Regions from separate parts of the Anoxybacillus sp. FSL W8-1294 genome, predicted to be linked through region 2. Evidence: predicted binding sites of a transcription regulator. Region 2 holds the regulator's gene; each other region holds the start of a gene.

Region 1 (7,320 bases), 240 kb from region 2:
CACGACAACATTCAAGAAGCAATTTGCAATGCCGTGTTCGTGCATGGAAAAGCGGCGGATGCGCTCGTCGAGAAGGAGCATTCGCCAATGGATGTGCTTGCGACAGATGTCATCGAGGCCATTCCGCAAACACTTTTTTCACTTTATAAAAAGGGAGCCTCGTATCAGAAACGAAGATGAAGTATATGAATACGAAAAATAGACCTCTTCCGAGCATTGCCGTTCAAGCGAGGTCTATTTTTCATTTCGATGCTTGCTTTTAGGGCAGTCTTATTTGTCAATTATGTGTTTTTAAGCACTTTTAATGCTTGAAAAATGTAAGTGATCATAGTGGCTGTGTGAGATTAAAATGACATCTACATTCGGCATATCATGAAGCAGAATGCCCGGGTCGCTTAAACGTTTGATCGTTCCTAAACGCTTTGCCTAAATGGGATCCGTTACAATGGTCAGTCCATTTACTTGAATGACAAATGTGGAGTGACCAATCCAAGAAAGAAGAGTGTGTGTACGGTTTGTATGCAGCAATGCCGTTTCGTAATGCTCGACATGCGAAATTTGATAGGACCAATCTTTTTGTTTTCTTTTTCTTTCTCGATACCAGCGGTGAAGATCAACCAATCTCTTTGTTGTTTGAACGGAATCAAGATTTTCGTAGAGTTTTCGAATCATTGCTTTTTACCCTTCTTTCCTTGCAGATGTTCAGTCATGTTCAAAATAGAAAATATTTTCTTTGTTTTTGCAATAAATGGTGCTTTTTAAAACTGTTATAACACAAAATTACTTCTGTTATATAATTGTAAAAGTATCTTAATCTGTTGTAATACAAGAGGTTTTAAAAATTTTTCTTATGTGTACTATAAATAATTCGCAAATGTTTGATTTTTGTCACATCTTTTTTTTGTGTTTTTTTATAAAATTTATAAAATAATATAAGCCTATCGATTGATTTTTAGGTTTCATAGGGGGGATAACATGTCGATTTTGCCAAAAAAGAATCAATTAGGTTTTTTTGAAATACGTCTCGAATCCATTGGAGGACTTGGAGCAAACCTAGCAGGGAAAATGCTCGCGGAAGCAGGGGTGTTGGGGCTTGGGTTAAATGGTTCAAATTTTTCTACATATGGTTCAGAGAAAAAAGGCTCTCCAGTGAAAAGTTATATTCGCTTTTGCGATCCAGATACAGAAATTCGGGCGCATAGTCCGATCGAAGAACCTCATGTCATCGGGGTATTTCATGAAGCGCTTTATAAAATGGTGGATGTCGTTAGCGGTTTAGCCCCCGATGGAATTGTATTGGTCAACTCTGTAAGAGGTTTTGATGACATTCGGCGCGATTTACAACTAGATTACGGAACTCTTGCGGTTGTCGATGCCCTTGGAATTGCGGTTGAAGAAAAAACAAAAGTCAATACAGCGATGCTTGGAGCGTTATTCCGCGTTTGTGACTTTCTTGATCCGGAAGCGATGAAGGAAGTCATTCGCAAAACATTTGAAAAAAAATATCCGCATCTCGTCGAGGCGAACATTCGTACATTTGAAAGAGGCTATCATGAGGTGCGCTTTCAAACATATGAAGCGCCTGCGAATGCGGAAAGAAAATCGTTTTCTCGTCTTGAACCGCTTTTAGGCTATGAAACACAAGAAATTGGCGGGATTATCACAGCGAACGCCAATAGTATTTTCAAAGATTTAAGCGGATCGCGTCAAGGATTTTTGCCAAAGTGGGAGATGGAAAAGTGCATTCACTGTGCTGCCTGTGATACAGTTTGCCCTGACTTTTGCTTCGTATGGGAAGAAGGAGAAGATAAAAAAGGAAGAAAACAAATGTTTTTAAAAGGAATTGATTATCAATATTGTAAAGGTTGTTTAAAATGTGTTGAAGCGTGTCCAACAGCTGCCTTAACAGAATGTCGTGAGGAAATTGGGTTTGCGGAAAAACATACAGTGAAGCAAAAATTCCCAATGGTATTAGGGGGGAACTATTAATGGCATTATTAGAAGAAAAAGTGACAACGAAAGCAGAACAAGTGACAGCGTTTCAATCCGGAAACGAAATGGCGGCGTTCGCAGCTGCACAAATCAACTATCATATTATGGGTTATTTTCCAATTACTCCTTCAACGGAAATTGCGCAATTGTTAGACCAGATGAAGGCGCGTGGTGAACACGATATTCAACTGATTCCTGCAGACGGGGAACATGGATCAGCGGGAATTTGCTACGGGGCTTCTGTCATGGGGGCGCGCGTTTTTAACGCTACAAGTGCGAACGGTTTAATGTATATGCTTGAACAATTGCCAGTGCAATCAGGAACGCGCTTTCCGATGGTGATGAATTTAGTGACTCGCTCCATTAGCGGCCCTCTTGATATTCGTGGGGATCATTCCGATTTATATTTTTCGCTCAATACAGGATGGGTGATTTTGACCGCTCGTACCCCACAAGCGGTTTATGATCTGAATATTATGGCGTTGAAAATTGCCGAACACGAGGACGTTCGTTTGCCTGTCATTGTTGCGTATGATGGATTTTTTACATCTCACCAAAAACGGAAAGTCCAATATTTTAAAGACCGAAAAGTCGTACAAGCTTTTGTCGGCGAACGTCCAACTCACTTTCCAAACGCAGCGGATCCGAGAAAGCCAATAACGATCGGAGCACATATGAACGGTGATGATTTAATTAACAACCATTATCAACAGTCTGAAGCGCTATATCGAGCAGGAGACGTATTTAAACAAGTCGCACGCGAATACGCGCTGCTATCTGGACGAGAATATCCTGTCCTTGATTTATATCAAATGGACGATGCAGAAGTGGCTCTATTTTTGATTAACTCCGCAGCAGAAACGGCAAAAGATGTTGTCGACAAGCTTCGTGCAAAAGGAATTAAGGTAGGGGTGATTAGTCCAAACATTATTCGTCCGTTTCCAAGCGAAGAAATTCGCAAAGCGTTAAAAAATGTGAAAGCCCTTCTTGTTGGAGAGCGCGCGGATTCCTACGGGGCAAACGGTGCCAACATGACGCATGAAATTAAATCAGCTTTGCAAGAAGATCCAGATAATCGTACGATTGTATTAAGCCGCGTATTTGGACTTGGCGGAAAAGATTTTTACGCTGATGATGCGGAAGCCTTTTTCAATTTAGCCATTGAAGCGATGGAAAAAGGATATGCGGAAAAGCCGTTTGATTACTTCGGACACGTGCCTGGTCGGCCAGAAAATAAATTAAAACAAGCAATTGAGCCGATGCATGGGGACGCCTTTAAGACAGGATTGATTCAAGTGACACAAGACGAAGAAACGAAGAGATTAAAAGTAAAAATTCCACCGCTTCGAGCGTTAACGGCGAAACCGAAACGAATTGCTTCCGGTCACGGCGCATGTCCTGGCTGCGGCATTTTCCCAGGATTAGAGCTCTTTTTCAAAGGAATCGAAGGGGATGTTGTTGTTTTATTCCATACAGGATGTGCGTATGTTGTAACAACGGCCTACCCATATAGTTCTCATAAGCAAACGATGATCCACAATTTATTCCAAAACGGTCCTGCCACATTATCAGGGTCGGTTGAAGCCTTTTTGGAATTAAAACGCCGTGGGGAAATCGATGTTTCTGATGATGTGACGTTTGTCATGGTCACGGGAGACGGCGGAATGGACATTGGCATGGGTTCTGCGATTGGCACAGCCCTTCGCAATCATAAATTGATTATTTTGGAATATGACAATGAAGGGTATATGAATACAGGATCGCAAATGTCGTATTCGACTCCGATGGGGCATATGACAAGCACAACCGGCGTCGGTAAAACACAAAGAGGAAAAGCATTCCACCATAAAGATACGCCACAAATTATGGCGGCGACAAATATCCCTTATGTATTCACGGGAACAGAAGCATTTCCGCAAGATTTAATTAAAAAAGCAGCAAAAGCGCAATGGTATGCCAAACATGAAGGAACGGTTTACGGAAAGCTTTTGATTACTTGCCCATTAAACTGGAAATCGGAAGAGAGATACGGCGAAAAAATTATGAAAGCAGCGGTTGATTCTTGTTTCTTCCCGCTCTATGAAGTGGAACGAGGAAAAACAACGATTACGTATGATCCAGAGGAAAAAAACAAACGCATCCCATTGAGCGAATGGTTAAAATATATGGGGAAAGCGAAGCATTTGTTGAAAGAAGAAAACCGTGATCTTTTAGAAGAATTCGAACAAGAAGTAGAACGGAGATGGCGCCGCCTTAAAGCCATGCATGAACACCCATATTTGTAAAGCGTGTCGATCAAAACGACACGCTTATTTTTTGAGTAAGTTTTGAAGTTTTTTGAGAAAAGTGTTTCGCCACTCTTCTGACAATGCTGGTTCTTCAATGATTTCTTGCAATGCCTCAACATTCGTTTGTTTTCCATATTTCGCTTTGTTTATATATTGAATCGACAAAGGATTTTTGCTTCGATCTAATAAATGTAATTCATCTCCACGCTGGATCATGCCTTCTTTGATCACGCGCAAGTAAAAACCGGTGTAACCTGTTTGTTGAATTTTCAATGGGAGATCTTTGATTCCGTGCCGCATCGCTAATTTAAAACAAGGTTGCCTTGGTTGAGACACTTGAACAATCGCTGTACCGATTTGAAACACATCGCCAATGCAAATTTCTTCTTCCGTTCGTCCGAACAGCGTTATATTTTCACCAAAGGCTCCAGGTTCAAAAGGACGTTGATATAAATGTTCCCAAAACAAAAAATGTTCTGAACAATACACGCATACCGCTTGATCAAAACCACCATGATGAACTAAGTCCGCTTGACCATCTCCAACAATATTTGTTTTCGTTAAGAGAAGGGGAGAATCAACAGGAGACTTATAAATGGCGGTTGTCATTTCTGTTCCATCGAGCATCACTGTTTTTGGTTGACCGATATTTAAGGAAACAACTTTGGCGACCGACATAAAGATTGGCTCCTTCCTTTTATAACCTACAAAAAGATTACCATATTTTCTTTCTCTTCTCAATTTATTATTTTGTAATCTTGACAAAAACGTGAAATTATTCACATTTTTTCTTTTATCAAGCCTTTATTGTGATTATTTTCACAAAAATGTTTTTGAACAGGTGATAGAATCAACTTAAAAGATGATTCAATGTATTTTAACTTGTGAAAAGTTGAGCATGGAGGGAGTACAGATGGAAAAAAGAAAATTAGTTATGGTCGGAAACGGGATGGCAGGTGTACGGACGATTGAAGAAATTTTAAAAATAAATAAAGATTTGTTTGATATTACCATTTTCGGAAAAGAGCCTTATCCAAATTACAACCGCATTCAATTATCGAACGTTTTGCAAGGAGAAGCAACATGGGATGAGATTATAATGAATGGCTGGAACTGGTATAAAGATCATCATATTCAGTTGCATGCAGGAGAGAGTGTAATCAAAATCGATGTCGAGCAAAAACGCGTCTACTCTGATCGTGGACGAGTGGTAGAATACGATGAATTAATTTTAGCGACAGGTTCCTTACCGTTTATTTTGCCGATTCCAGGTGTGGATAAACAAGGTGTGATCGGTTTTCGAGATATTCAAGATTGCAAAACGATGATCGAGGCAGCAAAACATTACAAAAAGGCAGTTGTCATCGGCGCAGGACTTCTTGGATTAGAAGCGGCAAGCGGACTTGTCAAATTAGGCATGCAAGTCGATGTTGTTCATTTGATGAGTCATATCATGGAGAAACAGCTCGATGCGACCGCAGCGCAAATGTTACAAAAAGAACTTGAAGCACAAGGCATCAACTTTTTATTAGAAAAAGAAACGGTAGCCATTTTAGGGGACGAATGCGTGAAAGGACTTCGCTTTAAAGACGGAACGGAAATCGAAGCGGATTTAGTGGTGATGGCTGCAGGAATTGTCCCGAACGTTCGTCTTGCAAAAGAAAGCGGCATTTATGTAAATCGCGGCATTATTGTAAATGATTATTTAGAAACAAATATCCCAAATGTTTATGCGGTTGGTGAATGTACCGAACATCGTGAAATTGTATACGGATTGGTAGCTCCTTTGTATGAACAAGCAAAAGTATTAGCAGAAAACCTTTGCGGGATCAGAGAAAAGCAATACGAAGGTTCCGTTGTTGGCACGCAGCTAAAAGTTTCTGGAGTCGATTTGTTTTCAGCTGGAGAAATTTATGAAAACCAAACAACGAAAGCCATCAAAGTTCATAACGAGTGGAACGGTGTATACAAAAAAGTACTGATTCGCGATCGTCGCATTGTCGGAATTGTGTTATATGGCGACACAAAAGATAGTACAAGGTTGTTTAGAATGATGACGCAAAAACAAGATATTTCCGACATGGCGGAAATTGTATTTCTTCAGGCACCTGGTCAAGAAGCGTCAGGTAATAATGTTGCGGCCATGCCAGATGATGAAGTGATTTGCGGTTGTAATGGGGTGACGAAGGGAACCATTGCCAGCGCCATTCAAACACACAACTTAACGACGGTTGAACAAGTAGGCGCCTGTACAAATGCAGGACGTTCTTGCGGAAGATGCAAGTCGCTCATTGCTCATTTATTAGAGCATACGTTGGGAGATGCATTTTATCAAACCGCGCAAAAAGAAACATTATGCGCATGTACCGACCTTAGCCGTGATGAGCTAGTGGCGGAAATTCGCGAAAAAGGTTTAACAAGCATTAAAGAAATTATGAATGTGTTAGGTTGGAAAACAGAAGAGGGATGCTCGAAATGCCGTCCGGCTTTAAACTACTTCCTCGGCGTCCTTTATCCTGAGTATGAAGATGATCGCGATTCACGTCTTGTGAATGAAAAAATGCATGCCAACATCCAAAAAGACGGGACATATTCGGTTGTTCCAAGAATGTATGGCGGGGTCACAACAGCTTCCGATTTACGTAAAATTGCGGATGTCGCTGAAAAATATAACGTTCCACTTGTGAAACTAACAGGCGGGCAACGGATCGCTTTATTCGGTATTAAAAAAGAAGATTTACCAAATGTTTGGGCAGATTTAGAAATGCCATCTGGATACGCATACGGAAAAACATTAAGAACGGTCAAAACATGTGTGGGAGCTCAATTTTGCCGCTACGGTACACAAGATTCCATGAGTCTCGGAATTGAACTTGAAAAACGATTTGAACGCCTAGACACTCCGAATAAAGTGAAGATGGGGGTTTCTGCATGTCCACGCAACTGTGCGGAAGCCGGAATTAAGGACGTTGGAATTGTCGGTGTAGATGGCGGTTGGGAAATTTATGTCGGTGGTAACGGTGGTACCGATTTGCGAGCA
Region 2 (7,320 bases):
CGATTAATTGACCAACTTCTTCGTCAGCCGCAGAAATAGCTGCAACTTGAGCAATGGAGTCTTTGCCTTCGATTGGTTTAGAGATCGCTTTTAATTCTTCCACAGCGACCGCAACAGCTTTTTCAATACCTTTGCGAATGCCCATTGGGTTCGCACCAGCTGTTACGTTTTTCAATCCTTCGCGAATCATCGCTTGTGCTAATACAGTTGCTGTTGTTGTACCGTCACCAGCAACGTCGTTTGTTTTGCTTGCTACTTCCGCAACAAGCTTCGCACCCATATTTTCAAACGGATCTTCTAATTCAATCTCTTTCGCAATCGTTACACCGTCATTTGTAATTAATGGAGAACCGAACTTTTTCTCTAATACAACGTTACGACCTTTTGGACCTAATGTTACTTTTACTGCATCAGCTAATTTATCTACACCGCGTAACATCGCACGACGAGCTTCTTCGCTGAATTTAATTTCTTTTGCCATACATCTTACCCCCTTGATGAAATTTTAGTTAAGTATTTTTATGTGCTTTATATGTTATCAGGCGAACGATTAACCAATCACAGCTAAAATGTCACTTTCACGCAAAATTAAGTATTCTTTTCCATCATATTTTACTTCTGTACCCGCATATTTTGAGAAGATGATGCGGTCACCAACGCTTACCTCTGGAGCTACGCGCTCACCATTATCAAGAACGCGACCTGAACCAACTGCCACAACTTTTCCTTCTTGTGGTTTTTCTTTTGCTGTGTCTGGTAAGACAATTCCGCTCGCTGTTTTTTCTTCAGTTTGAATTAATTCAATGACAATACGATCACCTAGTGGCTTCAACACGGCAAACGACCTCCTTAATTAGATTTTCGTTCCGTTATTAGCACTCATTCTTATTGAGTGCTAACACACTTATTATATTAATGAACTTTTTTTAATTTTGCAAGTAGGAAGTTAAAAATTTTTCATTAAATGATTCCCTCTTTAACATTATGTCTTTCCTTTCGAAATTCATACAAAAAATATGATAAAATGAAAAAGTATTCAATTTAGAAAGCAGAGGACGATCATTCGCTCAGCTAAGGAAGCAGACGCTTAGAAAATGCTCGTCTAAAGCTAGACAATTTGCACGAAGGGGTTGAACATGTGAAAAAGCAATATTGGTATGTCATCATTACATACGTCGCTATGCAACTATCGAGTTTAGTCGGCGTTCCTTTACTTGCGCATAGCGGATTTATTAACGCATCAAATAAAGAAGTAGCTTTATCGATCGCCTCAGGCTATTGGGCTGTCATTAGTTTTTCGATTGCCCTTTTTCTCGTTCTTTATTTTATGAGAGAAGATATGAAATACTCTTATGATCGCCATCAAGCATCGATTGGCATGTCATTCTTTTGGGCGATTGGGGGGTTTTTGCTCGCTCTTTTCGCCCAAGGCATTGCAGCTAATATTGAGATGCACCTATTTGGTGTCGAAATGGGGTCCGAAAACACGAGACGCATCGTTGAAATGGTCAAATTGACACCAGCTCTTATACTCGTTACATCAGTCGTCGGACCAATTTTAGAGGAAATCATCTTTCGGAAAATTATTTTCGGGACGTTGTATCAAAAATACAATTTTTTCTTATCAGCGCTCGTCAGTTCACTTTTATTTGCTGTTGTTCATTTAGAGTTTGAACATTTGCTTCTTTATGCAACGATGGGATTTGTATTTGCTTTCCTATATGTCAAAACAAAGCGCATTCTCGTACCTATTGCAGCACATGTACTGATGAACACCTTTGTCGTTGCAATTCAAACATTATTTGCTGAAGAAATCGAAAGCATTATGCGTGAGGCAGAACGAATGCAATTCGTAATTTGGAGGCTGTTTTCATGAAGTCTGAACCGTTGTTTTATTTTCTCACTGGCATTCTATTTACTTATTTTGCTGTCCATACCGCCGATGATGGTATTTGGGACATCACAACGATGCTATTTATTTTAATTGCTACATTTGATTTCGGCGCAGGAATTCGTTCTTTACGAAAAAAAACCTCCCGCTCGTAAACGGGAGGTTTACTCATTTCCGTAATGTTTTAAAAAGTAAACGAGTGACTGCAGTTCGACCGCTAAATCAATATGATGAACACGAATGTGTTCTGGCACATGCAAGCGAGCAGGTGTAAAGTTTAAAATTCCTTTAATACCTTTTTGGACTAGCCGGTCGGTAATCGGTTGAGCAACTTGAGCCGGCACAGTTAAAATAGCTACTGTAATCTCCCCGAGCTTTTCTTCCAGCTCATCTAAATGATAAACAGGAACTCCTCCTACTTCCGTTCCGACTTTGTCTGGATCGACATCAAATGCCATCACAATTTTCGTATTATTATTTTTGCTGAAATTGTAGTTTAAAAATGCAGTCCCTAAATTTCCAACCCCAAATAACGCCACTTCTGTCGTCTCATCTTGGTCTAACGTTTTACGAAAAAATGACAGCAAATAATTGACATTATATCCGTATCCTTTTTTTCCAAGCGCACCAAAGTATGAAAAATCTCGGCGAATCGTTGCTGAATCGACTTTTACAGCTTCGCTTAACTCCGCTGAAGATACACGTTGCTTGCCTGATGCATGCAAGTTTTTCAAAAAACGATAGTACAACGGTAGTCGCTTTGCGGTCGCCTGCGGAATTTTTGGTTGTTCATTATTCACGAGTCAATCCCCCACATTTCCTTTCACAAATAGTTAGCGCTTTCATTTTTCTCTCCTATACGTCTAAAAAATTCTTCCCACTTCTAAACTATACACTATTTTTTTCATTCTGTCTTTCCTTTGTACCCTTTATTATTATTTTTGTCAAATTTGTTATTCGTACACTAGTGTTGCCGAATATCAAGAAAGTACGTTACACTATCAAAAGAAGATTGAGGTGAGAAAGAATGATCATTTTACAAGTAAATCAACTATCCAAATCATATGGAGCAGAACAAGTTTTATCAGACATTAAGCTTGAAATACAAGAAAAAGACCGTATTGCGTTAGTTGGAAGAAATGGCGCGGGAAAATCGACATTATTAAAAATCATTGCCGGACAGTTGTCATACGACACAGGCGAAATCATTAAACCGAAACACGTAACGATCGGTTATTTAGATCAATATACAGGGTTGCAAGCGCATCGTTCCATTTGGGAAGAAATGCTCGATGTGTTTGCCCCGCTACAACAAATGGAAAAACAATTACGCGAACTAGAACAACAAATGAGTTTACATGATGCTGACTATGAGCGCCTACTTGAGCAATATGATCGTTTACAAACAGAATTCAAAGAAAAAGGCGGCTATCAATATGAAGCAGATATTCGTTCGGTTCTTCATGGTCTCCGCTTCTCACAGTACGATTATACGACAAAAGTATCTACATTAAGCGGTGGACAGCGGACGAGGCTAGCGCTTGGTAAACTGCTCCTTACAAGGCCCGATTTGCTCATTTTAGACGAACCGACAAACCATTTAGATATGGAAACGTTGCAATGGCTTGAACAATATTTAAAAAATTACGATGGGGCCATTCTTATCGTCTCCCACGATCGCTATTTTCTTGACCAAATCGTGACACAAGTGTATGAACTATCACGCACAAAAATAAAAAAATATGTCGGAAACTATACAAGCTACTTACAACAACGTGCTGAACAATTTGAACAACAACTAAAATTGTATGAAAAACAACAAGAGGAAATTACAAAATTAAAAGATTTTGTTCAACGCAACATCGCTCGTGCATCAACAACGAAGCGAGCACAAAGCCGTAGAAAACAATTAGAAAAAATGAATATCATCGACAAGCCACTCGGTGATGAAAAATCGGCATCGTTTCGTTTCGAAATCGAACGCCCAAGCGGAAACGACGTGCTGACAGCTAACAACTTAGCAATCGGTTACGATCACATCATCGCAACAAACCTTTCATTCCGTATCACTCGCGGAGATAGTATTGCGCTAATTGGACCCAATGGAATTGGAAAATCAACTCTTTTAAAAACGATCATCAAACAACTCCATCCAAAACAAGGAGAAATACGCTACGGAACAAACGTACAAATTGGCTATTATGATCAAGAACAAGCACAATTAACATCAAACAAACGAGTGATCGACGAACTGTGGGACGAAGATCGATTAAGAACAGAGAAAGAAATTCGGACCATTCTCGGCAACTTTTTATTTTCTGGTGACGACGTATTGAAGCCTGTTCAGACGTTAAGCGGTGGAGAAAAAGCGCGACTCGCTCTCGCTAAACTCATGATGAAGAAGGCAAACGTATTAGTTTTAGATGAACCGACAAACCATTTGGATTTAGATAGCAAAGAAGTGCTAGAACAAGCGCTCATAGAATACCCAGGAACAATTATATTCGTTTCACACGATCGTTATTTTATTAACAAAATTGCAACAAAAATATATGAGTTATCCACAGACGGTCTTGTTGAGTATTTAGGGGACTATGATTATTACGTAGCAAAAAAAGCAGAGCTGCTTGAGCTTGGACAAATTAGCCAAAAAACTAAAACGGGCGAATCGTTGTCACCAAAACGTTCGTACGAAGAAGAAAAAGAACGAAAAAAATTAGAACGACAACGACAACGAAAAATCGAACAGCTAGAAACGGAAATGGAGCGAATCGAACAACAAATTGCTACGTATGAACAACAATTATATGATCCTTCCTGTTACAACGACTATGAAAAAGCTCGGGATACTCAAGGAAAAATTGATGAGCTGAAACAAAAATTCGACGAGTTATTCGAACAATGGGAACTTTTACAAAAATAATAACGAGCTAGCTCCATTTGTGGGCTAGCTCATCTTTTACACAAAGATATCCACAGAAAAAACACCTAAATATAAGTTATTCACCAACTTTTCCACATTACCCACAACAAAAAAAGAAAAATCCCCCATTTTGTTGTGGTTAACTTGTTATGATAAAATAACATACAATCAACGTTTTCCACATTATTCACATGTATGTGGATAAAATAATCCACAACAAGCTGAATTGTTCTTAGAAAAATTCGTATGACAATTAGAAAAAGGTGCCCCATTGCTTTTGGGACACCTTCTTACTATAACAGTAAACTTGGGTTTGCATTTAATGCCATGGTGGCACGCTTTCCTTGTTGAAATAATACTGTTCCCGCTGCTGCAATCATCGCTGCATTATCTGTACAAAGCGACAACGGCGGGATAACTAACTCGACTTCTGGCAGTTGATTCATTTGTTTTTGTAATTGTGTACGTAACCCTTCATTTGCCGCCACACCGCCAGCCAGCAATATTTGTTTTACGCTGTAATGCATGGCTGCTTCGATTGTTTTTCTCACTAATACCTCAACGACACTTGCTTGAAAACTTGCCGCCATATCTTCAGGTCGGATCATTTCTCCACGTTGCTTTGCATTGTGCAACGTGTTAATAACCGCTGATTTTAATCCACTAAAACTAAAATCATACGAATCTTCTTCTAACCACGCGCGCGGTAAATCAATAATTGGTTTCCCTTGTTTCGCTAAACGATCGATATGAGGTCCCCCTGGATAAGGGAGTTGCAAGGCCCGGGCAACTTTGTCATACGCTTCTCCAGCCGCATCATCACGCGTTTCTCCAATCACCTCAAATATCCCATGCTCTTTCATGTAAATGAGCTCTGTATGACCTCCAGACACAACAAGCGCCAGAAGCGGAAATTTCATTTCTTGTACAAGTTGATTTGCGTAAATATGTCCTGCGATATGGTGCACGCCAACAAGCGGAATGCGATGTGCAAAAGCCAACGCTTTCGCCGCATTTACACCAATCAATAGCGCCCCAACTAATCCCGGTCCCTCTGTTACTGCAATCGCGTCAAGTTGACTTATATCCATATTTGCCTGTTTCATCGTTTCTTCTAATACGAGCGTAATTTGTTCAACATGGTGACGGGAGGCAATTTCAGGAACGACTCCTCCAAATCGTTGATGGCTTTCCATTTGTGAAGCGACAACGTTAGCTACAATTTCACGTCCATTTTTCACAATGGCTGCAGCTGTTTCATCACAGCTTGTCTCAATTCCAAGCACAAATATGTCTTTTTCGCTCATAATTTCACCCACATTACTAAAGCATCTTCTTGATTATCCGAATAGTATCTTTTACGAATACCTCCATTTAAAAAACCAAGTTTCCGATACAACGACTGTGCAACGATATTCGATACTCGCACCTCTAACGTCATTGTTTTTGCCCCCTCTTCTCTCGCCAACGCCATCGCCTGTTTCATTAGTGCTTCTCCTAATTTTTTCCCGCGAAACTCCGGTAATACTGCAATGTTTGTAATATGTGCCTCATCCATGACCAGCCACATGCCACAATAACCAATGATTTGTCCATCATGCTCCATCACAATGTAACGAGCATACGGATTATTCGTTAATTCTTGGTGAAAAGAGGAACGACTCCACGGCAGTGTAAATGAACGCTGCTCAATTTCTATAATGCGATCAAGATCTTGAAGCGTCATAAAACGGAAGGAAACGTCCACTTAACATTCCGTCCTTTCTTGCTGACGAGCAAGCCAATTCGCTTCTGCCTCTGCTAAACGAATATAGTTTGGGACAAACGTATGAACATATTCTGGCTCACGGTTCATTCCTAACCATGCAAGTTCGCTTGGGCGCGGATTGTGAAGTGTCGCTGAAGCTACTTGAACAGAACGACCTAGTACTTCAACAAACGTAGCTTCGTGTAGTACACTATCATTTCCAACTAATAAAATGGATTGATCATATGCTTTTAATTCATTTGCCCAATCAGTAGCTAAAATGACTTGATCCGCTACGATCGATTGCACGTGATCTCCTTCTACTTTGTAAAGACCAGTATAAATTTGTCCGCGTCGAGCGTCCATTAATGGAACAATAAGCCCGCCAAAATACTTCGCATTTGCTGCCATCACTTCTAAACTCGATACACCAACAAGTGGAATGTTTAGTGTCCAAGCCAAAGTTTTGGCAATCGTCACCCCAATGCGAACCCCTGTATATGATCCAGGACCTTTGGCGACAACAATACGGTCAAGATCTTGAGGGTTCATATCACATTGTTGCAAAAGTGATTCAATGGCAGGCATCACTCGGATCGAATGATTTTTTTGCAAATTTGTAATGATTTCTCCTTTAACAACTTGACCGTCAACGACAGCAATCCCCATAACAAACGTTGATGTATCAATGGCTAACACTTTCATCGCTAAAAATCTCCTTACATAACTGTTCATAACGTTGACCGATCGGAGAGAAGC
Region 3 (7,320 bases), 780 kb from region 2:
TGTTCATGAATGAGTGTTAACATTTGCTCTGCTTGGCCGTATTCTCGTTCATCAATATATTGCTTGGACAACGCAAGAATGAGTTGTGCTTGATCTGCTGGCGGTCGTTGAAAACCAATATATAAGCAAATAAACGTAACGACCGCTGTGAACAAAGCAGCAAACCATTGTCCAAAGCGAACACGTTCCTTTGGGAAATGAACGATATTTGCCGCTAAAAACCCACCAATTAAACCGCCAATATGACCTGCATTATCAATATTAGGAACGACGAGACCGAACGCTAAATTGATGCCGATGACAGTGATGACGTTCATTCCAATTGTTCGAAAAAATATGTGCGGTTTTGCTTTTCCGAAGTATAACAAAGCCCCAAAACATCCGAAAATGGCACCAGACGCCCCGGCAGATACGGATGATGAAAATAAAAAACTAGCAAGCGAACCTGCAAAACCAGCGAAAAGATAAATAAATAAAAAACGAAACGAGCCGTACAATTTTTCAACAAGTGGGCCTAAATAATATAGCGCAAACGTATTCATGAACAAGTGTAAAAAGCCGATATGCAAAACAATAGGGGTGAAAAAGCGCCACCATTCTCCTTGCAAAATAAGCGGATTAAACTTTGCGCCGTATTGAATGAGCGTCAACGTATTTGTACTTCCACCGTTCCATTCTAAAATAAAAAACATCACTATTTGTAAAGCAATAAACACATATGTAAATCTCGCTTTTCCACGTTCAAATATGCGCCGTTCATTTTCATACATGCGCTCTGCAAATGATAACACGTGTTGTTTAAACGTTTGTAATTCTTGTTGCAACATTGGAGAATCATCAGGTACGTACACTTTTAATGATTGATGGAACTGCGTGCTTAGCTTATGCAAGACGTCATACATATTGTAAAGATGCATCACATATGTTTGCATATGCACTCGCCCAGTCGTGAATGGTCGCTGAACATACAGTTCCCAATCGTCAACAGGGGGATACATCATGACATAAACGTTGATGACTTGCAGTTGGCGGCGAAATTGTCGCTTGCGCCATTCATCAACAGCGACTAGCGCGCGATTCATATCATTTTTTAATGACACACCCCAATCCATATCAGTGCGAACAAGGCGTACAAGCGGCGCTTTTCGTTCCCTCGTAGATTGCAACCAAACCTCCCGCTCATCAGGTGACAAATAAACGATTTCATAGTTCATCTGTAACAATTGAAACATCATTTGCCAATATACAAAATCAAAGCGAATGCCCAACCTTCCCTCTCCCTTCGCTATCATACCCTTCTTTTATCACACTCTCTTACAAAGCGCAACTATTTGTACTTTTGTAAAAATAATGTAGGAACAATGCGCTGGCGAATAAACGGAACGGACATTCCCCATTGTACCACTCGTTTTTGAACCGCTTCTCGTTTCAATATTTCGTTCAATAACCGATAACGAAACTGATAAAGAACGAGCCCTGCCATAACGGCAACGATCAACGTTTTTCCATTCAATATCATCACCCTCCTCATATTTACCGTTCCCTTTTCGTGTTGAAATTATAAAAAGGTTGCCTCATCATGAGACAACCTATTGCAATCCAACGCGCTTCATCACATCTTTTAATACAGTTGCAGAATGAGTAAATTTTTCTTTTTCCTCCTCGTTCAATTGTAGTTCAACAACTTCACGAATACCGTTGCGATTTACGATCGCTGGTACGCCAATGTACATATCATTTTGACCATATTGGCCTTCTAAGTAAGCTGAAACAGTAAGAACGCTGTTTTCATTTTGTAAAATCGCTTTTGTTAAACGAACAAGTCCCATGGCAATACCGTAATATGTTGCACCTTTTCGCTCAATAATTTGATACGCTGCATCGCGTACATTCACAAAAATGTTATCTAAATCTTCTTGTTTATATTGTGGCTTTTCTTTCATCATATCGGCAATTGGGCGGCAACCGATGAATGCATGGCTCCAAACAGGCAACTCCGTATCACCATGTTCCCCAATAATATAAGCATGTACGTTGCGCGTATCCACATCGAAATATTCACCTAACAAATAGCGGAAGCGAGCTGTGTCTAAAATTGTACCTGAACCGATGACACGCTCCTTTGGTAACCCTGAAAACTTCCATGTCGCATATGTTAAAATGTCAACCGGATTTGTCGCAACAAGGAAAATGCCATTGAATCCGCTTGCCATCACTTGATCAATAATATTTTTAAAGATTTTTGTGTTTTTTTCCACTAAATCTAATCGTGTTTCCCCTGGCTTTTGATTTGCCCCTGCCGTTAACACAACAAGATCTGCATCTTTGCAATCTTCGTAATTGCCAAACCAAATTTTCGTTGGGGATGGCGCAAACGGCATCCCATGGTTTAAGTCCATCGCATCTCCTTCTGATTTTTCTTTATTAATATCAATGAGAACAAGTTCTTCTGTCACTCCTTGGTTTAAAAGGGCAAACGCATAACTTGAACCAACAAAACCTGTTCCAACTAAAACAACACGATTTACTTTATTTGACATTTTTCTTCCACCTCTCGTATATATCATTTTACAATATGTGCATTGTTTATCTGTTTCATACTTACATTGTACACTGTTTCACAAAGCTTATAAGGCATGAATTATTAACATTTTGTTAATTTTTTCTCCTGTACAATATGAAAGCGCTTATGCTGTTTTATTATTCGTTTTCACAAACAACAATTCCTTCGTTTGTAATAATCATTTGGACAGGGATGTCATGCTGTTCAACCGGCAACGTAGAGACGATTTGACAATCATATGCAAGGGAAATTGTATCGTTTGGAAAATCAACTAAATATCGATCATAATATCCCCCACCATAGCCAAGGCGATATCCTTTACGAACAAAAGCAAGACCTGGAACAAATAGGAGCTCGATTTCATGTTTTTGCACTTCTCTCGTTTCTTCCACAATCGGTTCATATAAATCGAAAAAAGAGCGTTCCGTTTCTTGAAACGAACGAATTTCGCGAAACGTCATTTGTTTTGTTGTTACATCGCATTTTGGAATGGCAACTTTTTTCCCTTCTTGCCATGCTCGTTCAATGATACATTTTGTATCGATTTCGATTTGTTGTGAGATCGTAATACCGATCACTTGTGCCGTTTGCCAAAGATGTTGGTGAAATAATATATCGTGAATGATGTTCTCCTTTTTCTTGCGTTCTTCTTTTGTCATATGTAAGAGACGTTGTTTTATTTGTTGCCGCAATTGTTTCTTATTCATTAACCTTCCCCCTCTTTCATAAAAAAATAAGCAGCAGGAAAAAAATCCTACTGCTTACTTCGTTTCACGATGAACTGTTGCTTTTTTGTCTCGTGGGCAATATTTTTTCAATTCGAGGCGCTCTGGGTTATTGCGCTTATTTTTTGTTGAAATATAGTTGCGTTCGCCGCATTCTGTGCATGCTAACGTAATATTTACACGCATCGTTCTTTCCCTCCAAACAAAAGTATTGTAATCACACCTTTCCATCATATCATTTTTCTTAAACAATTTCCATATGAATTTTATACGTTTTGATATTGCCGAATTTTCTTTATATAGTATTTCGTATATTCTTTTGCTTTTTGAGCATTTGCTGCTTGTGAATAAATCGTTAACGTTGGTTCATCTACTTTCGGTAAAATGAGCGTCCATGCTCCATCTTCATGATATACTTTCATGCCATCTGTAAAATCTACATGCTTGTCATACGATTCTTCTAACAATTTACGCATAACAGCCGCCCGTTCATCCCATGGGCAATGAACATCACGGCATGATAAATGAATAGTTGGAATAGACGACACAATGGTACGAAGCGAACAACGTTCAATCGCTAACAAGTGCAATAGTTGTACACATGCATACAATCCATCGAAATAAAAATGAAACGGCTCATGATGATGTGCAAGCAAAAAATCTCGTCTCGTATCTTTTACATAAACAATATCTCCATATAACCGTTCTGCTAATGTGTGTAACGCAGACGGTGCCCAAGCAGGAACGGCTACTTTTTTCGTTTCGCTAAATAAAAGAGATGTGAGCACATGCAACGAAATCATTTCTTCTTTCGTCAATGTGATTCCTTGCCCGTCAAACATTCGAAAACGTTCCCCTGAATAGTCAAACACGATAGCAAATTGGGCTTGTTCTTGCTCGATTAGTTTCCGAATGTGTTCATCATCACGCTCTTTTGTCCAAACAACTTCTATCGCGAACAACAGAAGTGTGCGTTCAATGGTATGCTTCAATAAAGGAGAACTAGCGACGACAACTTTCCATCGCTCCGATGAAGAAAAAGAAATCGCTTGACGCAATGCGCGAATATACATTTCATCGTTCTCTTTTTGTTTCATTGCTTCGCCAATTTGAGCCACTGACATGTGATGTTCATGTTTCATTCGTTGTTCAATCGCGCGTTCCATCGTGCAATCAATGGGAAATCCTTGTTCATCGTGTATGTCAATAACTACTTCATCATGTTCGTTCAACGTCACAAATACGCCACCACGATATTGTTTATGAGAAAGAATATAACGAAAAGCAGGCAAATATCCCCCCTCATATACATTTGTGTACATACCGTACATATGCAAACATTGAGCAAACAACGATCCGAGCGCCTGAGACAACGGGTGATTGTCATAGCCCATTAATATGTGACTTCCTTTTTCATGTAGACTGCTATATGCTGAAGCCAACTGTGTGATAAACATCGGATGAGCATCAACATGAGCGCGCATGCTGATCCCATTTTGGCGAAACAATACGTTTGGGCATTGTTCACCCCATACAATTGAACCTTTCACTTTCGTTTTTTCTGCAATTGTTTTATTCGGCCAAATTTTAGCCGCATGTTGCACTTTCACTTTATTTTTTAATTTGCACTTTGCCCCAATGACCGCATAATCAAATATTTCATTTTTTTTACCGATATACACATCATTTGCTACAACTGCTCCCCGTAATTCACTATGTTCATCAATATAAACATTGGACCAAACAATCGATCGCTTTAACGATGCGTATTTACTAATAACTGAACGTGAGCCAACCACCGTATATGGTCCGAGTGTTGCATAGGCATCAATGCGCACATCGTCCCCAATAAGAATCGGTCCTTCTAATTTTACCTCTTGTGCAATGTTCACTCGCTCACCGATCCATACATCAGGAGCTATTTCTTTGTAATGAGAAGAAACGAGACGTTGATTTAGTAAATCAACATGTGTTTGATGATATTGTTCAATGATACCAATATCAGACCAATATCCATCCGCCTCATATCCGTATATTGGGTACTCTTGTTGAATGAGATGTGAAAAAATATGTTGACTAAAATCGTAAGGTGGATGTTCAGGCATATAATTAAAAATCGCTGGATCGCAAATGTAAATGCCTGTATTGACTAAATCGCTACACACTTCATTCCATTTTGGTTTTTCTACAAAATGAATCACTTTTCCGTTTCGATCTGTCACAATTCCACCGTATGAAAGAGGAGTCGCTTCGTGGTGCATAAGAACGGTAACTAATGCTTGTTTGGAAAAATGGAAATTGATTGCCTGCTGCAAATGAATTGTCGTCAACGTATCTGCACTAATAACAACAAACGTATCGTCTAAAAAAGACTGAGCATGTTTTACGCTCCCTGCCGTTCCAAGGGGCGTCGTCTCTTCAAAGTAATGAAGATGTACACCGAATCGACGTCCATCACCAAAATATTCAATAATTTCATCACTTAAATATTGAACGGTTACAGCAATATCCGTAATTCCGTGATGTTTTAACCATTCAATACTATACGCCATCACAGGTTTATTCATAATCGGTACGATCGGTTTCGGAACATGACAAGTTAACGGACGTAACCGTGTTCCTCTTCCCCCTGCCATAATGACCGCTTTCACAACATATCCCCCCCAAGTGAAAGCACACTTTGTTCCATCATATCATGACAATACTATGCGGACAATATACGAAAATTGTCGATTTGACATGAAAATGATGCATGATCGCTACATTCCTATGTATAATAAAGTGGGGTGACAAACATGATCGAATATACATTGATTGGACTCATTTCTTTTGCAATCATACTATTGCTTATTTCTTTCTTTCAAAAAGATCGTGTAAAAGAGGTAGAAGAACAAGTAGAGCAACTCACATTATCGACGATGCAACAATTGTACGAAATAAAAAAGCGAGTTAAAGCGCTTGAAGAAGAGCTGCTTGTCGGAATGGAGTTGTTTTCAACTGAAGAACAAATATGGCATCTACATAAGCAAGGTTGGACAAAAGAACAAATTGCCCGCAAACTCAACATGCCGATAGATGAAGTAAATATTGTGATCGCGAGGAATAAACGATGAGAAAGACAACACGTGCATTTGCGGTTGGAATGTTGTTTGCCACAACGATACTTGCTATCGTTCATTACACGAATGACAAGCAGTATACTATCATCAGCGAACAGCAGTATGAACAAATCGTTGCTGAACGAAATGAACTCGCTGAAAAACTCGAAAAACAAAAAAAAGAAATTGAAAAAACAACACCATCTCAAAAAGAAAAAGTGTACATTTATACGTTAACGATTGCCAAAGGAGAGGCAAGTCGCGACGTTGCTAACCGACTTGAACAAGCGCATATTATTGATGACGCGCAATCATTTTTAACATATCTCGATACACATCAATTGACGCGTGCGCTACGCCCTGGAACGTATGTTGTTACAAGTGACATGTCATATGAACAAATCACAAAAAAAATCACAAAATAAGGATGTCCGCTGTTGGACATCCTTTTCATTTAGTCGTTTAAATCGTAATGTTTTCCCTTTACTAAATAAAATACGTTCTCAGCGATGTTTGTCGCGTGATCTGCAATGCGTTCAATGTAGCGAGCCGTAAACGATAGTTGCGTAATTTGTGACATCGCATCTGGATGTGCTTTTGTGCGCTCGAGCAATTCCCGAATCGTTTCGCCGTACAAACGATCAACTTCATCGTCCATGTCAGCCACTTTTTTCGCCGTAACGACATCTTCTTCGTAATACGCTTTTAACGTTAACGAAAGCATATTTACTGCGATTTCATGCATTTTTTCTAACTTATTTAACGAGATGACAAACGGCTGCTCACCGATTCGAATGGCTGATTTTGCAATATTGACTGCAAAGTCCGCCATTCTTTCAACGTCCGTTGCAATTTTAATCGCAACAATAATGCGGCGTAAATCAATTGCGACCGGTTGTTGTTTTGCAATTAGTAAAATCGCAAAATCGTTAAT

What was found. Region 2 encodes Rex, which represses fermentation and respiration genes when NADH is low (regulators of the CRP and FNR family bind a similar motif). Its sites were predicted from a motif close to TTGTGAAATATTTCACAA; they were not measured.
Region 1: the regulator Rex is predicted to act here: its motif matches at 5,088-5,105, upstream of nirB (nitrite reductase large subunit NirB).
Region 3: the regulator Rex is predicted to act here: its motif matches at 2,607-2,624, upstream of NSQ23_RS05240 (L-lactate dehydrogenase).

The regions. Positions count from the first base shown of each region.
Region 1 covers NZ_CP150179.1:447,370-454,689, forward strand. Annotated here, with positions in the region: gene NSQ23_RS02435 (NAD(P)H-hydrate dehydratase) at 1-180, shown strand, start outside; gene NSQ23_RS02440 (MBL fold metallo-hydrolase) at 292-408, opposite strand; gene NSQ23_RS02445 (hypothetical protein) at 427-672, opposite strand; gene NSQ23_RS02450 (2-oxoacid:acceptor oxidoreductase family protein) at 976-1,989, shown strand; gene NSQ23_RS02455 (thiamine pyrophosphate-dependent enzyme) at 1,989-4,277, shown strand; gene NSQ23_RS02460 (MOSC domain-containing protein) at 4,302-4,958, opposite strand; gene nirB (nitrite reductase large subunit NirB) at 5,194-7,320, shown strand, end outside.
Region 2 covers NZ_CP150179.1:206,503-213,822, reverse strand. Annotated here, with positions in the region: gene groL (chaperonin GroEL) at 1-481, opposite strand, end outside; gene groES (co-chaperone GroES) at 551-835, opposite strand; gene NSQ23_RS01245 (type II CAAX endopeptidase family protein) at 1,139-1,876, shown strand; gene NSQ23_RS01240 (YdiK family protein) at 1,873-2,046, shown strand; gene NSQ23_RS01235 (redox-sensing transcriptional repressor Rex) at 2,056-2,691, opposite strand; gene NSQ23_RS01230 (ABC-F family ATP-binding cassette domain-containing protein) at 2,919-4,814, shown strand; gene tsaD (tRNA (adenosine(37)-N6)-threonylcarbamoyltransferase complex transferase subunit TsaD) at 5,108-6,121, opposite strand; gene rimI (ribosomal protein S18-alanine N-acetyltransferase) at 6,118-6,540, opposite strand; gene tsaB (tRNA (adenosine(37)-N6)-threonylcarbamoyltransferase complex dimerization subunit type 1 TsaB) at 6,562-7,266, opposite strand; gene tsaE (tRNA (adenosine(37)-N6)-threonylcarbamoyltransferase complex ATPase subunit type 1 TsaE) at 7,247-7,320, opposite strand, start outside.
Region 3 covers NZ_CP150179.1:990,002-997,321, reverse strand. Annotated here, with positions in the region: gene NSQ23_RS05250 (rhomboid family intramembrane serine protease) at 1-1,292, opposite strand, end outside; gene NSQ23_RS05245 (hypothetical protein) at 1,328-1,519, opposite strand; gene NSQ23_RS05240 (L-lactate dehydrogenase) at 1,590-2,540, opposite strand; gene NSQ23_RS05235 (5-formyltetrahydrofolate cyclo-ligase) at 2,701-3,270, opposite strand; gene rpmG (50S ribosomal protein L33) at 3,325-3,474, opposite strand; gene NSQ23_RS05225 (sugar phosphate nucleotidyltransferase) at 3,555-5,939, opposite strand; gene NSQ23_RS05220 (hypothetical protein) at 6,084-6,401, shown strand; gene NSQ23_RS05215 (endolytic transglycosylase MltG) at 6,398-6,811, shown strand; gene phoU (phosphate signaling complex protein PhoU) at 6,841-7,320, opposite strand, start outside.